DNA from 3 places in the Kitasatospora sp. NPDC057518 genome. Region 1 is predicted to be linked to each of the others. Evidence: riboswitches for the same ligand, from Rfam matches in the RefSeq annotation. Region 1 holds a riboswitch; each other region holds the start of a gene.
What was found. A riboswitch is a leader RNA that binds a small molecule or an ion and turns the genes downstream of it on or off. The one in region 1 is predicted to bind thiamine pyrophosphate.

Region 2: it holds a riboswitch for thiamine pyrophosphate, as region 1 does, so the genes downstream of both, thiC (phosphomethylpyrimidine synthase ThiC) here and thiO (glycine oxidase ThiO) in region 1, are expected to answer to the same signal.
Region 3: it holds a riboswitch for thiamine pyrophosphate, as region 1 does, so the genes downstream of both, ACFU7Z_RS09480 (purine-cytosine permease family protein) here and thiO (glycine oxidase ThiO) in region 1, are expected to answer to the same signal.

The regions. Positions count from the first base shown of each region.
Region 1 covers NZ_JBHVEU010000119.1:7,031-12,020, forward strand. Annotated here, with positions in the region: gene pknB (Stk1 family PASTA domain-containing Ser/Thr kinase) at 1-263, opposite strand, end outside; gene ACFU7Z_RS15035 (thiazole synthase) at 348-1,145, opposite strand; gene thiS (sulfur carrier protein ThiS) at 1,149-1,433, opposite strand; gene thiO (glycine oxidase ThiO) at 1,430-2,605, opposite strand; TPP riboswitch at 2,609-2,721, opposite strand; gene ACFU7Z_RS15050 (NAD(P)/FAD-dependent oxidoreductase) at 2,805-4,013, shown strand; gene ACFU7Z_RS15055 (Rv2175c family DNA-binding protein) at 4,066-4,431, shown strand; gene thiE (thiamine phosphate synthase) at 4,431-4,990, shown strand, end outside.
Region 2 covers NZ_JBHVEU010000135.1:1,670-6,659, forward strand. Annotated here, with positions in the region: gene ACFU7Z_RS16380 (DUF5326 family protein) at 1-147, shown strand, start outside; gene ACFU7Z_RS16385 (PKD domain-containing protein) at 235-2,739, opposite strand; TPP riboswitch at 2,979-3,113, shown strand; gene thiC (phosphomethylpyrimidine synthase ThiC) at 3,108-4,922, shown strand; gene ACFU7Z_RS16395 (SRPBCC family protein) at 4,981-4,990, opposite strand, start outside.
Region 3 covers NZ_JBHVEU010000064.1:4,768-9,757, reverse strand. Annotated here, with positions in the region: gene ACFU7Z_RS09485 (glycerophosphodiester phosphodiesterase) at 211-1,035, opposite strand; gene ACFU7Z_RS09480 (purine-cytosine permease family protein) at 1,145-2,563, opposite strand; TPP riboswitch at 2,556-2,700, opposite strand; gene ACFU7Z_RS09475 (S1C family serine protease) at 2,967-4,766, shown strand; tRNA gene ACFU7Z_RS09470 (tRNA-Ser) at 4,830-4,917, shown strand.

The DNA.
Region 1 (4,990 bases):
TGGCCGCCGTCCGCGCCCTGGTCGAAGACGTTGACCACGTTGGGGTGGGTGAGCCTGGCGACCGCCTTGGCCTCGCGGATGAAGCGGGCGGTGAAGCCCTCGTCACCGGCCAGCGAGGGGTGCATCACCTTGAGCGCGACCACCCGGTCCAGCCGGGTGTCGGTGCCCCGGTAGACGGTGGACATCCCGCCGGTCGCGATCCGCTGCTCGACCCGGTACCGGTTGTCGAGCAGGGCGCCGATCAGGGGGTCGTGCAGTGCCATGTCCACTCGGAGAGTCTAGGGTGCGGGACCGCCCGGTCCCGGCGGACACCGCCTCCGGGACCGGCTTGTGACATGCGCGACGGTTCAGAACGCCGGGTGCTCGCGGGTGTCCAGGTCGGCCCGGCCGGCCATCGCGGAGGAGGCCTCGGCGTGGAAGCGGCGCGGGATCCGGCCGGCCCGGTGGGCGAGCCGGCCCGCCTCGGCGGCGTGCCGCATCGCCTCGGCCATCAGCACCGGGTCCTGAGCCCTGGTCACCGCGGAGGCGAGCATCACCGCGGCGCAGCCCAGCTCCATCGCCAGCGCCACGTCGGAGGCGGTGCCGGCGCCCGCGTCCAGGATCACCGGGACGCCCGCGCCCTCCACGATCAGCTGGAAGTTGTGCGGGTTGCGGATGCCCAGGCCCGAACCGATCGGCGAGCCCAGCGGCATGATGGCCGCGCAGCCGACGTCCTCCAGCTTGCGGGCCAGCACCGGGTCGTCGTTGGTGTACGGCAGGACGGTGAAGCCGTCGTCGACCAGCGTCTCGGCGGCGTCCAGCAGCTCGATCGGGTCGGGCAGCAGGGTGCGCTCGTCGGCGATCACCTCCAGCTTGACCCAGTCGGTGCCGAGCGCCTCGCGGGCCAGCCGGGCGGTCAGCACGGCCTCGCCGGCGGTGAAGCAGCCGGCCGTGTTGGGCAGCACCCGGATGCCGTTGCGGGTCAGCACGTCCAGGACGGAGCCCTGGGTGGTGGCGTCGACCCGGCGCATCGCGACGGTGGTCAGCTCGGTGCCGGAGGCGAGCAGCGCGCGCTCCAGGACCTCCAGGCTGGGGGCGCCGCCGGTGCCCATGATCAGTCGGGAGGAGAAGGCCGTCCCGGCGATGGTCAGCAGATCGTCGGCCATGGCTCAGCCTCCCTGGACGGCGGTGAGGATCTCGATCCGGTCGCCGGTGCCCAGTGCCGTCCCGGGCCACGAACCGCGCGGCACCACGGCCTCGTTGAGCGCGGCGGCGACGCCGGTGTTGGCGGCGCTGACGGAGGCCACCAGCTCGGCGAGGGTGGTCGTGGCGGGCACCCGGCGGGGCTCGCCGTTGACGGTCAGGGCGATCTCGGCCGGGGCGACCGGGTTCGGGGCGTCCTCGTGCACGGCGTTCTCGTCTGGGGCGTGCTCGTTCGGGGCGATCTCGGTCATGCGGAGGCCTTCGCGACGGGGGATTCGGAGGAGAACCGGGTGGGGGTGAACGGCCTTGCGAGCTCGGGGACTTCACCGGTGACCAGGTACTCGGAGACCAGGTCGGCGGTCACCGGGGTGAGCAGCACGCCGTTGCGGTAGTGGCCGGTGGAGGCGACCAGCCCGGGCAGCGGGGTCGGGCCCAGCAGCGGGGCGTTGTCCGGCGAGCCGGGGCGCAGTCCGGCCGAGGTCTCGCGCAGCGGGAGTTCGGTGATCCCCGGGACCAACTCGTGGGCGTCCCGCAGGAGTTCGTACACCCCGCCGGCGGTGACGGTGGTGTCGTAGCCCTGCTCCTCGGTGGTCGCGCCGACGACCAGTTCGCCGTTCTCCCGGGGGACCAGGTACAGGTGCCGGCCGCGGACCACGGCGCGGACGTTGCGGGAGAGGAACGGCCGGTAGGCCTCCGGCACGTGCAGCCGCAGCACCTGCCCCTTCACCGGGCGGATCGCGGGCAGCACCCCCTCGGGCAGACCGGGCAGCCGGTGGCTGTGCGGGCCGGCGGCGAGCACGACCTGGTCGGCGGTCACGGTCTCGTCGGTGCTCAGCCGGGCGCCGGTCGCGCGGCCGTCCTCGACCAGCAGCTCGACGGCCTCGGCGCGGTGCAGCAGGACGCCCGCGCGCCCGCAGGCGGCGACCAGGGCGGTGAGCAGGCGTCGGGGGTCCACCTGGTGGTCGTCCGCGGCGTGCAGGGCGCCGCGGACGGCGGGGGCCAGCATCGGCTCCAGCCTGCGGGCCTCCCGGCCGGTCAGCCAGGTCGAGTCCAGGCCCAGCCGCTGGTGGAAGGCGTACAGCTCGCGCAGTTCCTCGCGGTCGTCGGAGTCCAGCGCGACGGCGATCGTGCCGCAGCGGCGGTAGCCGGTGTCCAGGCCGCCGCTCGCCTCGGAGAGTTCGGCGGCGAAGGTCTCGTACCGCTCGTTCGAGGCCATCCCGAGGCGCAGCAGCGGCTCCTCGCCGTACTGGAGCTCGGTGACCGGGGCGAGCATCCCGGCCGCGACCCCGGCGGCCCCGCCGCCGTGGGCGGGGTCGACCACGATCACGTTCCGCGCCCCGCGCCGCGCGGTGCGCCAGGCGACGGCGAGGCCGATGACGCCCCCGCCGATCACCAGCACGTCGGCATGGGTGCCTGATGGCAAGCGTGACAAGGCTGCTCTTCTCCCTTCGCCGGTATGACCCGGATCAGGTTCGGACGGTCGCAGGCCGTGTCAGCCCGCCTCTCAGCCCGGTCCGCCGGGCTCCCGTGTGGTCCTCCCACCTTAACGCCGGGGGTCGGCCCGGCCGAAGGCCCGTACGCGGGGCGGACGGCCCGGAGGCCGCCGCGTCGCGCTGAGTACAGTGGCGGGCGTGGCAGAGCTGAGCGGAACGGATCGGGTGGTCGTCGTCGGAGCCGGGCTGGCCGGGGCGCAGTGCGCCCTCAAGCTGCGGCAGGGCGGCCGGCAGGGGCGGATCACGCTGGTCGGCGAGGAGCCGCACGCGCCGTACGACCGGCCGCCGCTCTCCAAGGACGTGCTGCTCGGCAAGGCCGACTCCACCGCCCTGGACATCGACTACGGGCAGCTCGGCATCGAGCTGCTCACCGGCCGCCGCGCCACCGGCCTCACCCCCGGCGTGCTGCACACCGACGGCGGCGACCTCCCGTACGGCTCGCTGGTGATCGCCACCGGCGCCGTGCCGCGCGCCCTGCCCGGCGCCGAGCGGGCACACCTGCTGCACACCCTGGACGACGCCCTGGCGCTGCGCGCGCTGCTGCGCCCCGGGCTGCGGCTGGTGCTGGTCGGCGCGGGCTGGATCGGCGCCGAGGTGTCCACCGCGGCCCGCGCGGCGGGCTGCGAGGTGACGGTGGTCGAGGCCGGTCCGGCGCCGCTGCCCGGCGCGCTGCCGACGGAGCTCGGCTCGGCGATGGCCGCCTGGTACGCCGAGGCCGGGGTCGAGCTGCGCTGCGGGGTCGGCGTGGCCGCCGTCGAGCCCGGCGCGGTGCTGCTGGCGGACGGCTCGCACCTGCCCGCCGACGAGGTGGTGGTCGGCATCGGGGCCCGCCCCGCGACCGGCTGGCTGGCCGGCTCCGGGGTCGAGCTGGACGCGACCGGCGCCGTCGTGGTGGACGGGCGGCTGCGCACCTCGGTGCCCGGGGTCTTCGCGGCCGGCGACTGCGTCAGCTACCCCTCGGCCCGGGCCGGCGCCCGGCTGGCCGTCCAGCACTGGGACCACGCGCTGCGGTCCGGCGAGGCGGTGGCCGCCGTCGTCCTGGGCGCGGACGCGCCGGCCTACGACCCGGTGCCGTACTTCTGGTCCGAGCAGTTCGGGCGGATGGTCCAGTACGCCGGCCGGCACGCCGAGGGCGACGAGCTGGTCCGGCGCGGCGACCCGCGGGGCGCCGACTGGTCGGTGCTCTGGCTGCGCGACGGCGTGCCGAGCGCGCTGCTGACCGTGGACCGGCCGCGCGACCTGGCCCAGGGGCGGCGGCTGATCGAGCGCGGCACCGCGCTGGACCCGGCCCGGGCGGCCGACCCCGCGGTACCGCTGAAGGCGGCCGTCGCGGGGTAGGCGCGGGGCAGGTCTGGTGCGCGGTGGGCCGCGGAGGTGGCAGTCTGGTGGCGTGAGTGAGATCGAAAGCAAGATTGAATCCCTGGTCACCGACTGGATGTACCTGCCCGACATCTCGGAGCAGTGGGGGGTCCGGGTCACCGAGGTGCGTGACCTGGTCAAGAACGGCGGCCTGATCGCCGTCCGGCGCGGCCCCAACAAGTCGCTGCAGGTCCCGGCCGCGTTCATCGACGGCCCGGGCCTGGTCAAGCACCTGTCCGGCACCCTGACCGTCCTGCGGGACTGCGGGTACAACGACGCGGAGATCCTGGAGTGGCTCTTCACCGAGGACCCGTCGCTGCCCGGCAGCCCGATCCAGGCGCTGCGGGAGAACCGCGGCACCGAGGTGAAGCGCCGCGCCCAGGCGATGCTGATCTGATGGCGGCGGACACGCCGCGCGCCGGGCTCGCCGACGCCCGGCTGTACCTGTGCACCGACGCCCGCCGGGAGCAGGGCGACCTCGCCGAGTTCCTGGACGCGGCGCTGGCGGGCGGGGTGGACATCGTCCAGCTGCGCGACAAGGGCCTGGAGGCCAGGCAGGAGCTGGAGGCTCTGGAGGTCTTCGCCGACGCCTGCCGCCGGCACGGCAAGCTGCTGGCCGTCAACGACCGCGCCGACGTCGCCCACGCGGCCCGGCCGGACGTGCTGCACCTCGGCCAGGACGACCTGCCGGTGCCGGCCGCCCGGGCGATCCTCGGCGAGGACGTGCTGATCGGCCGCTCCTGCCACGCCGAGTCCGAGGTGGACGCGGCGATCGCCGAGCCCGGGGTGGACTACTTCTGCACCGGCCCGGTCTGGCCGACCCCGACCAAGCCGGGCCGCCCGGCCCCGGGCCTCGGCCTGGTCTCGTACGCGGCGAAGCGGGACACCGACCGGCCGTGGTTCGCGATCGGCGGGATCGACCTCGGCAACCTGGACGAGGTGCTCGCCGCCGGTGC
Region 2 (4,990 bases), on a different contig from region 1:
GTGCTGGTCCTGGTGCTGGCCTGGAACATCGTCGCCTTCGTGTTCGGCGTCGTCGGCGCACTGCTCTCGATCGTGATCAAGCTGCTGGTGGTGGTCGGTATCGCGGCCGCCGTGGTGGTCCTGGTGAAGAAGGCGGCCAAGAGCTGACCGGCCGCCCCGACCGCCGCCCTGAGGCCCGGCCCCCCGCGAGACGGGGAGCCGGGCCTCTGGCGTTCTCCGGTGTCCGGAGTGCTGCTACTGGTTGCGGTAGTAGCCGAAGAGGTCGGCGATGACGTCGGTCGTGCCGGCGTTGTTGGCGATGTCGAACCGGCCCTGGGCGTCGACCGGGATGGTGCCGTGGTTGGGGACGTCCAGTCCGGGGCTGGCGTTCAGGTTGCTGGTGCCGGGCTTGGCCGTCCCGGTGGCCCAGGCGGTGAGGTGGGTGGCCCCGGTGGTCCCGGTCGCCGTCAGGTTGACCACCGCGGCGGTCGCGCGCGCGGGCACGCCCTCGACCGTACGGCTGGAGAACGGACCGAACGGAGTGCTGTTCCGCGAGTCCAGCAGGCGGGTCGGGGTGACCGGGGTGAACAGGCCCTTGCCGTCCGGGCCGTAGTAGCCGAAGACGTCGACCACGAGGTGCGAACTGGAGGCGTTGGTGAAGAGCTCGACGCTGCCGTCCGCGCCCAGCGGGACCACCACCTGGTTGGGGATGTTCCGGCCCGGGGCGGTGTTGAGGTTGGAGCCGGCCGCGGGGCGCTGGGTTCCGCCGGGGTAGACGGTGACGAAGCCCGCCGAGGCGGACTCGGTGGCGGTCACGTTGAGCACCGCCGAGGTGGCGCCCGCCGGGACGCCGCCGGCGCCGGCCACCTGGAGCCGTCGGGGGGTGCCTCCGGTCAGCGGGGTGGCGTCGGAGCGGGTGTCGAGCAGCCGGGCCGGGGCGACGGAGGTGAAGCGGTCGGGGCTGCCGGCCGTGAAGTAGCCGAGGACGTCGGCGACGGTGTGCACGTAGCCCGCGTTGTTGCGCACCACCACCCTGCCGTCCGGGCCGATCGGCACGGTCACCAGGTTGGCGACGTCCTGGCCGGGGCCGAAGTTCACGTTCGAGGTGGTCGGCCGGGCGGCGGCGGACGGGTAGACGTCCAGGTGGCTGTCGGCGGTGCCCTCGGTGGCGGTCAGGTTGAGCACGACGGCCGTGGCGCCCGGGGGCACCAGGGTGCCGGCCGAGCCGGAGACGCGGTTGCGCAGGTCCAGGTCGATGGTCTCGCCGGGGCCGAGCCGCGGGTAGCGGCCGCCGGGCTGGCGGGAGTCCAGGATGCGGGTCGGCGCGATCGCGGTGTAGCCGGCCGGGGTGTAGTCGACGGTGACGTTCCGCTCCTCGGTTCGGGTGGTGCCGAACTCGTCGGTGATGGTCAGCCGCACGGTGTAGGTGCCGGGCTTGGCGTACACATGGCGCTCGGAGGACCGGTTCTCCCACGGCTTGGCCGGGCCGTCGCCGAAGTCGTAGGAGTAGCCGGTGATCCGCGAGGGGCTGACGGGGTTGGCCCTGACCGTCACGGCGAGCGGGTCGACGTCGTTCTCCGGGGTCACCGTGAGGTTGGCGCTTAGGGTGCCGATGACCTCGTACGCGCCGCGGTCGCGAAACCCGCCGTTCGGTCCGGTGTTGGCGACGTCCTCGTGGTCGAACGCGTCGTGGCCGAGCAGGTCGACGGTCGGAACGCCGGGCGCCTCGGGGCCGGCCGAGTCGATCACGCTGCGGGCCTGCCAGTTGCCCGCGGAGGACATGGGCACCGACAGGGGCGAGAAATCGAGGTCGAACGGGATCTGGTAGTTCACGTCGTGCTGGCCCTGGCCGGTCCCGGCCTGTAGCTCTGGGGCCATCTTGTAGGCGACGTCAGCCCACTTGTAGCTGGGCCAGCGGTCGGGGTTGTAGGACCAGACGGCGTTGTAGTCGAGGGTGGTTCCGTCGGTCGAGCCGGCGGCCACCTGGATGGCGCTCGCGGCCACGATGTTGTTGGTGATCGTCGAGTGGTCGGACGAGCCGGCCAGGTCGATGGTGACCTCGGGTGTCAGGTTGGTGGTGTTGTGGGTGACGACCGTGCCCGGTGCGTCGGTCACCGAGACGGCCGGCCCCCCGAGCGAGGAGATGAAGTCGTTGCCGGCGATCACCGTCCCGGCGATGCCCGCACCGACCTTCACACCACCGGTGGTCGCGCGGACGACCGAACGCTCGATCCGGACGTGGTCGCTGGCGCCGGTGACGGCGACGGCCGGCCGAGCGATCTTGTCGTCCCGCTGCTCGATCCAGTTGCCGGAGAGCTCGACCCGGCTGACCCCGTCGAGCTCGAAGTGGGTCACGTCGAAGCCGGAGAACACGACGTCGTGCTGGCCGGATATCTTCACCGCCTGTCGCAGCGGGCCGGCGATGACAGGGAAGGTCGACGTCCTGCCCGGGAGGGAGGACAGCTTGCCGATGCGGCCCGTGCCGCGGAAGGTGATCGGCTTGCCGGGCTCGCCGGAGCGCCGGACGGTCACATCCTCGGGGTAGGTGCCCGGCGAGACCTCCACGGTCTGGCCGGGCAGTACCCGGTCGGCGGCGGCCTGGACGGTGCAGAGCGGCTGGGCCTGGGTGCCCGGTCCGCTGTCCTTGCAGAGACCGCCCTGGACGTACAGGACGGCGGTCGGCTCGGCCGCGGCCGCAGGCAGTGGCAGGCCCACCACCGCGGAGACCACGGCGGCGCTCAGCCCGGCCACGTGACGCATGCGCACGATGCATTTCCCCCAAAAGTCGTCAAAGCCGCGAAACCCCGGGTGAGTGCGACCCGGTTGGGCCGTACACACTTTGATGGAGCGTCTGCGGAGTATTGGTGAGCATTATGGGGGCGAGGGAGGACACTTTCGGCCGCGGGGTCGGTGGACGCGGTCGGCCGCCGGCCCGTGAGGCGCTCTGGACCTGCGGCGATCCGCTCGCTACGGTGTTGGGCGTCGTGTGCAGGCAACACCGCCTGCGACGCGGGAGCTCGGAGCACCGGGCTGAGAGGACGCTGACCGGGACGTCGACGGACGGACCGACGGCTGCGTCGACCGCAGGAACCTGACCGGGTAATGCCGGCGTAGGGAGTAGAGGTCAGATGACCACGTTCGAAGCACAGCCGCAGTCTGTCCGGAGCGCCCCCAGCAGCGAGCGCACCGGCTACCCGACCCCGGCCTGGCACAAGGCCTACCGCGAGGGATCGCGCCCCGACCTGCGCGTCCCGTACCGCGAGGTGCGGCTCACCAACGGCGGGACCGTCCCGCTGTACGACACCTCCGGCCCGTACACCGACCCGTCGTACGAGCCCGACGTGCGGCGCGGCCTGCCCGCGCTGCGGGACCCCTGGATCCGCCAGCGCGGCGACGTCGAGGAGTACGACGGCCGCGAGTCGCGCCCCGAGGACGACGGGATCAAGCACACCTCGCCGCGCGGCGGGAACCTGCGCAACCTGGACGCCGTCTTCCCCGGCCGCCCGCGCCGTCCGCTGCGCGGCCGCGATGGTGCCGCCGTCACCCAACTCGCCTACGCCAAGCGGGGCGTGGTGACGCCGGAGATGGAGTTCGTGGCGCTGCGCGAGGGCCTGGCGCCCGAGTTCGTGCGGGCCGAGGTGGCCCGCGGCCGGGCCGTCATCCCGGTCAACGTGAACCACCCCGAGGTGGAGCCGGCCGTCATCGGCACCAACTTCCTGGTGAAGATCAACGCCAACATCGGCAACTCGGCCGTCACCTCCTCGATCGAGGAGGAGGTGGAGAAGATGACCTGGGCCACCCGCTGGGGCGCCGACACCGTCATGGACCTCTCCACCGGCCGCAACATCCACACCACCCGCGAGTGGATCCTGCGCAACTCCCCCGTGCCGATCGGCACCGTGCCGCTGTACCAGGCCCTGGAGAAGGTGGACGGCCGCGCCGAGGAGCTGAGCTGGGAGGTGTACCGGGACACCATCGTCGAGCAGTGCGAGCAGGGCGTCGACTACATGACCGTCCACGCCGGCGTGCTGCTGCGCTACGTCCCGCTCACCGCGCGCCGCAAGACCGGCATCGTCTCGCGCGGCGGCTCGATCATGGCGGCCTGGTGCCTGGCCCACCACCAGGAGAACTTCCTCTACACCAACTTCGAGGAGCTCTGCTCCATCCTCGCCTCCTACGACGTCACCTTCTCGCTCGGTGACGGCCTGCGTCCGGGCTCGATCGCGGACGCCAACGACGAGGCGCAGTTCGCCGAGCTGAAGACCCTCGGCGAGCTCGGCCGGATCGCCCGCGAGCGGGACGTCCAGGTGATGATCGAGGGCCCGGGCCACGTCCCGATGAACAAGATCCGGGAGAACATGGATCTCCAGAAGGAGATCTGCGACGAGGCGCCGTTCTACACCCTCGGCCCGCTGACCACGGACGTCGCCCCCGGCTACGACCACATCACCTCGGGCATCGGCGCCGCGATGATCGCCTGGTGGGGCACCGCGATGCTCTGCTACGTGACCCCCAAGGAGCACCTGGGCCTGCCCAACCGGGACGACGTCAAGACCGGCGTGATCACCTACAAGATCGCCGCCCACGCCGCCGACCTGGCCAAGGGCCACCCCGGCGCCCAGGCCTGGGACGACGCCCTCTCCGACGCCCGCTTCGAGTTCCGCTGGGAGGACCAGTTCAACCTGGCCCTCGACCCGGAGACCGCCCGCGACTTCCACGACGAGACCCTCCCCGCCGAGCCCGCCAAGACCGCGCACTTCTGCTCGATGTGCGGCCCGAAGTTCTGCTCGATGAAGATCTCCCAGAAGATCCGCGACGAGCACGGCGACGGATCCACCGCCGTCTCCAGTGAGTTCGACGCCGAGGCGCTGGCCGGCATGGCCGAGAAGTCCGCCGAGTTCGCGGCCCAGGGCAACAAGGTCTACCTCCCGCTGGTGGACTGACCCGGGACGCCGGAGCGCCGCCCCGATCAGCTCGGGGCGGCGCTTTCGCGGTCCTCCGCTACCTCCCG
Region 3 (4,990 bases), on a different contig from region 1:
TCGGAAACGAGCACCGGACGATCCCGCGAGCCCATTTCGAGTGCGGCGACCGACGGTCGACATCAGGTCATTCCGCGCTCACCCTCCGTCGCCCGGATGCAAGAATTCCGGCAATTTCGCGCGAGGAAGGTTTGACTGCCGACCAGAGTGATCGGATCGGAGGGGTTCGGAGGAGTACGGCCTTCGGTGCGCCGACGGACCACCGGTGGATCACCGGCCGAGCTGCGCCAGTACCTCCGCGGGCCGGTTGGTGATGATCGCGGACACCCCGAGCTCCAGGCAGAGCTCGACGTCGGCCGGCTCGTCCACCGTCCACACGTGCACCTCGTGGCCGAGCTCGCGCAGCCGGGTCACCAGCTGCGGGCGGGCCCGCACCAGCTCGATGCCCGGGCCGGCGATCCGCGCCCCGCCCGGCAGCGGCGAGCCCTCGCGCAGCCGGCCGAGCAGCGGCAGGGTCCGCTCGAACAGGAAGACCCGCCGGTACCGCGGCGCGGCGGCGGCCACCCGGTTCAGCGCGACCGAGGAGAAGCTCATGATCCGGGCCGACGGGCGGTCGCCCTCCCGGGCCGCGCCGATCTTGAACCGCTCCAGGGTCCGCAGCAGCTCGGCCTCCACCCGGCCGCGGAAGCGCACCGGGTGCTTGGTCTCGATCGCCAGGTCCACCGGGCGGCCGCACTCCACCACCAGCTCCAGCAGCCGCTCCAGCCGCAGCACGCCGCGCAGCTCCGGGTCGGTGCTGGGGCGGCCGGTCTTCCAGGCGCCGAAGTCGTACGCCTCCAGCTCGGCGAGGGTCATGGCCGAAACGGTGCCCCGGCCGTTGGAGACCCGGCCGATCCGGCGGTCGTGCACGCAGACCAGCGCGCCGTCGGCGGTGACCCGGACGTCGCACTCCAGCGCGTCCGCGCCCTCGTCGAGCGCGCGCCGGTAGGCCGCGAGGGTGTGCTCGGGCAGGGCGTGGGAGGAACCGCGGTGGGCGATCACCTGGACGGGCGGCACGGTGCGCGCCGCCGCCGAGGACAGGTCTGGGCTGGTCACAGGCCCAACGATAGGCGGCGGAGGTGAAGCGCGGACAAAGACGGCCCCAACCTGTGGGGCCGTCTCCGCACCTGCGGGGCCCGCTCGGGCCCCCGCTCGCTCCGCTCCGTCAGCCCCGGACGGCGCGGCGGCCGAGCGGGGTGAGCGCCCAGGTGGCCAGGGCCGGCACCAGGAAGGCGAACAGCGAGGCCGAGGTCCACTCCTGCGGGGTGAAGTGCAGCGCCTCCTGGGCGGAGGTCCAGAAGTCCGTCCACCAGTCCGCGACCTTGGTCGGCGCGATGAACTGGTAGACCGCGAAGCCCAGGGCCCACGGCAGCAGCATCAGCCAGCGGGACGGCGCGTCGGCGGAGAGGTTCCAGCCGCGCCGGCCGGCGCCGAGGAAGTAGTCCACCACGAGCACCGCCAGCAGCGGCACGAACACCGAGCCGATCAGGCCGAGGAAGCCGTAGTAGGTGTCGGTGAACTCGTCGATCTGCAGCGCCAGCACGGTGATCAGCACGCCGATCGCGCCGGAGAGCACCCGGCGGTCCACCTTCGGCAGCAGGTTCTGCACCGACATCGCGGTCGAGTACACGTTGGCGAAGGACTGGTCGGTCTCGCGCAGCACCAGCACCAGCAGGAACAGCCAGCCGGCCCAGACCCCGAGGAAGGAGTCGAAGATCCGGTTCGGGTCGCCGTCCGACTGCAGCAGCGCCATCAGGCCGAGCACGTAGCACCAGACCTGGGCGACCGTGTAGCCGGAGAAGCTGCCCCAGAACGCCGAGCGCGGGGTGCGCGAGTGCCGGGTGTAGTCGGCGGCCAGCGGGACGAAGGAGACCGACACCGCGATCATCGCGTCGGTGGCGCCGAGGAAGCCGTGCCAGTTGCCCGCGCCCGGGTCCGGCACGCCCTGGCGGCCCAGCTGGACGGTGAAGTACACCATCGCCACCGCGACCGCTCCGGCCACGAAGCGGCGCAGCACCGCGATCGAGCCCAGCGGCCAGATGGTCAGCGCGGTGGTCAGCGCGCCCGCGAGCAGGACGAACAGCCAGCGGTAGCCGGTGGTGTGCGCGACGGTCTGCGCGCCCGCCGAGATGGTCAGCAGCTCGAAGACGCCCCAGCCGATGCACTGCACGATGTTCAGCACCGTCGGCAGGTAGGACAGCCGGGTGCCGAACAGCCCGCGCAGGTTCGCCATCGCGGGGGCGCCGGTGCGGGCGCCGATCAGCGCGGCCACGGCGAGCATCGCGGTGCCGACCGCCGTACCGATCGTGATCGCGGTCACCGCGGCGGCCAGCGACAGCTCGCTGCCGGGGGCGCCGAGCACGGTGGCGGCGGTGGAGAAGCCGATCAGGCTGACGCCCAGGTTCATCCAGAGCGCGAAGTGGTCCCGGAAGCGCAGCGTGCGCGGCGGTTCGGTGTCCAGGACCAGGGGCGCTTCGACGTGCTCGGCGCGTTCCAGGAGGGCGGTCGCGCCCGGCGCGGGGGCGTTCGCGCCGGAGTCGGAGGCGTTCGTACCCGAAGAAGAGGATGGCGAAGCAGGCGGCATGGCCGATACTCCCTACGCCGGCATTACCCGGACAGGTTCCGGCGGTCAGCGCCCCCTCGAACGTCCGTCACTCGTGTGGCGTACGGTCGACATGCGCACTCTCAGCCTGGTGGGTCCAAGCTCCCGCGTGTCAGTTTGGAGCGCCAGGCTAACCGGCGCGGGTGCCGACGCCCAAGGCCGAGGGCGGGGCGGTCCGCATCGCGGACGCCCGACGGGGAGGGGAGCCCCGGCCGTCGGTACAGGTGCCGGAGCCGGTGTCAGTGCCGCTGAGGGTGCTGACGCCAGTGCCGGTGTCGGTGCCGGCTAAGGATTCTTATGAGTTCTTCAGAGGGGTCCTTACGGCAAACGAATCGACAGTGCGAAAAACTATGGTCCTTGGTTCTGCCAGCTATGGAGGTCGTCCGTGAGCACCGAGCGCGAGGTTGGGCCCACCGGGCCGCAGGGGGAGCAGCCCGCCGGGCCGGGGGCGGCCGAGTCCGCTGCCGCGGGCCCCGCTCAGGGCGGGCACAACCCGACCATGGCGTTCCGGCGGGTGCCCGAGCCGGAGGCGGGCGCGGTCGAGGCCGCCGCCGAGGCGGCGCCGTCCGCCGACGCCGTTCCGGCCGAGGAGGTCCCGGCCGGGGGTGGGCACAAGCCCACCGTCGCCTTCACCAAGGTGCCCGCACCGGAGGCACCCGCCGAGCCCGTGGCACCCGCCGCACCCGCCGTACTCGCCGTCGAGGAGCCGGCCGTCGACCCGGCCACCGGCTACATCGACGCGCCGCCGCCGGTCCTGCCGCCCGTTCCGCCCGCCCCGGTGGCCGCCGCACCCGCCGCCCCGGCCCTGCCGCCGGCCGGCAACCCGTACGCCACCCCGACCCACGGCGTCCCCGCCGCCGGCGCCCACGAGGGGTACGGCGCCGCTCCGGCCGCGCCCGCCGCCCCCGCCGCGCACGGCCACCACCCCTTCGGGGCCGGCCAGCCGCTCGGCGGCTGGGGCCCCACCCACGACTCCACCTCCGGCGGCGCCGGCTACCCCGGCGGCCCGGCCGGCCCGCTCGGCTACCCGGCGGAGTACCCCGGCGGCCCCGGCGGCCCGCGCAAGAAGCGCGGCGGCCTGGTCGCCCTGATCGCGGCCGTCGCGCTGGTCGCCGGTGTGGCCGGCGGCGCGCTCGGCGTGTCCGTCTCCGACAGTTCCGACCGCAGGAGCTCCGCGAACGACCACCGCAGCACCACCGTCCAGGCCAGCGACACCCAGAAGAACGAGCCCGTCCCCGGCTCGATCGCCGCCATCGCGCAGAAGGCGCTGCCCAGCGTCGTCACCATCAAGGCGCAGGGCAACGGCGAATCGGGCACCGGCACCGGCTTCGTCTTCGACACCGAGGGCCACATCCTCACCAACAACCACGTCGTCGCGCCGACCCTCAGCGGCGGCAAACTGACCGTCAAGTTCGCCGACGGCAGCTCCTACAGCGCCTCGGTGCTCGGCCACGCCGAGGGCTACGACGTCGCCGTGGTCAAGATCGACAACCCGCCCAAGAGCAAGCTGGCCCCGCTGCCGCTGGCCGACTCCGACAAGGTCAACGTCGGCGACGCCACCGTCGCGATCGGTGCGCCGTACGGCCTGGAGTCCACCGTCACCAGCGGCATCATCAGCGCCAAGGACCGCCCGGTGGCCTCCGGCGACGACACCGGCTCGCAGGCCTCGTACATGAACGCCCTGCAGACCGACGCCTCCATCAACCCCGGCAACTCCGGCGGCCCGCTGCTCGACTCCGGCGGCGCGGTGATCGGCATCAACTCGGCGATCCAGTCCAACGCCTCCGCCAACGGCCGGGCCGGCAGCATCGGCCTGGGCTTCGCCATCCCGATCAACCAGGCCAAGTGGGTCGCGGACACCCTGATCAAGACCGGCAAGCCGGTCTACGCCAAGCTCGACGTGCTGCGCAACGACGACTACAAGGGCGACGGCGCGCAGATCCAGACCAAGGACATCCAGGGCCAGCCCGCCGTCACCCCCGGCGGCGCGGCCGACAAGGCCGGCCTCAAGCCGGGCGACGTCATCACCAAGCTCGGCGGCGTCCCGATCGACAACGGCCCCGCCCTGGTCAGCCGGATCTGGACGCACAAGCCCGGCGAGACCGTCGACGTCGAGTACACCCGCAACGGCCAGACCCTCACCACCAAGGTCACTCTCGGCCAGCGCGAGGGCGACCAGCCGTAACCCCCGCCCGCACCGAAACGTGTGCACCGAACCCCGCCGGACCCGTTAGGCTGACCTCCGCCTGGAGAGCTGCCCGAGCGGCCTAAGGGAACAGTCTTGAAAACTGTCGTGCGGTGACCCCGTACCGTGGGTTCGAATCCCACGCTCTCCGCCGGTAGGAGAACCACCTGCTCAGGGCGGGTGCCGAGACCACTCGGCACCCGCCCTCGGTGTTTCCCGGGCCA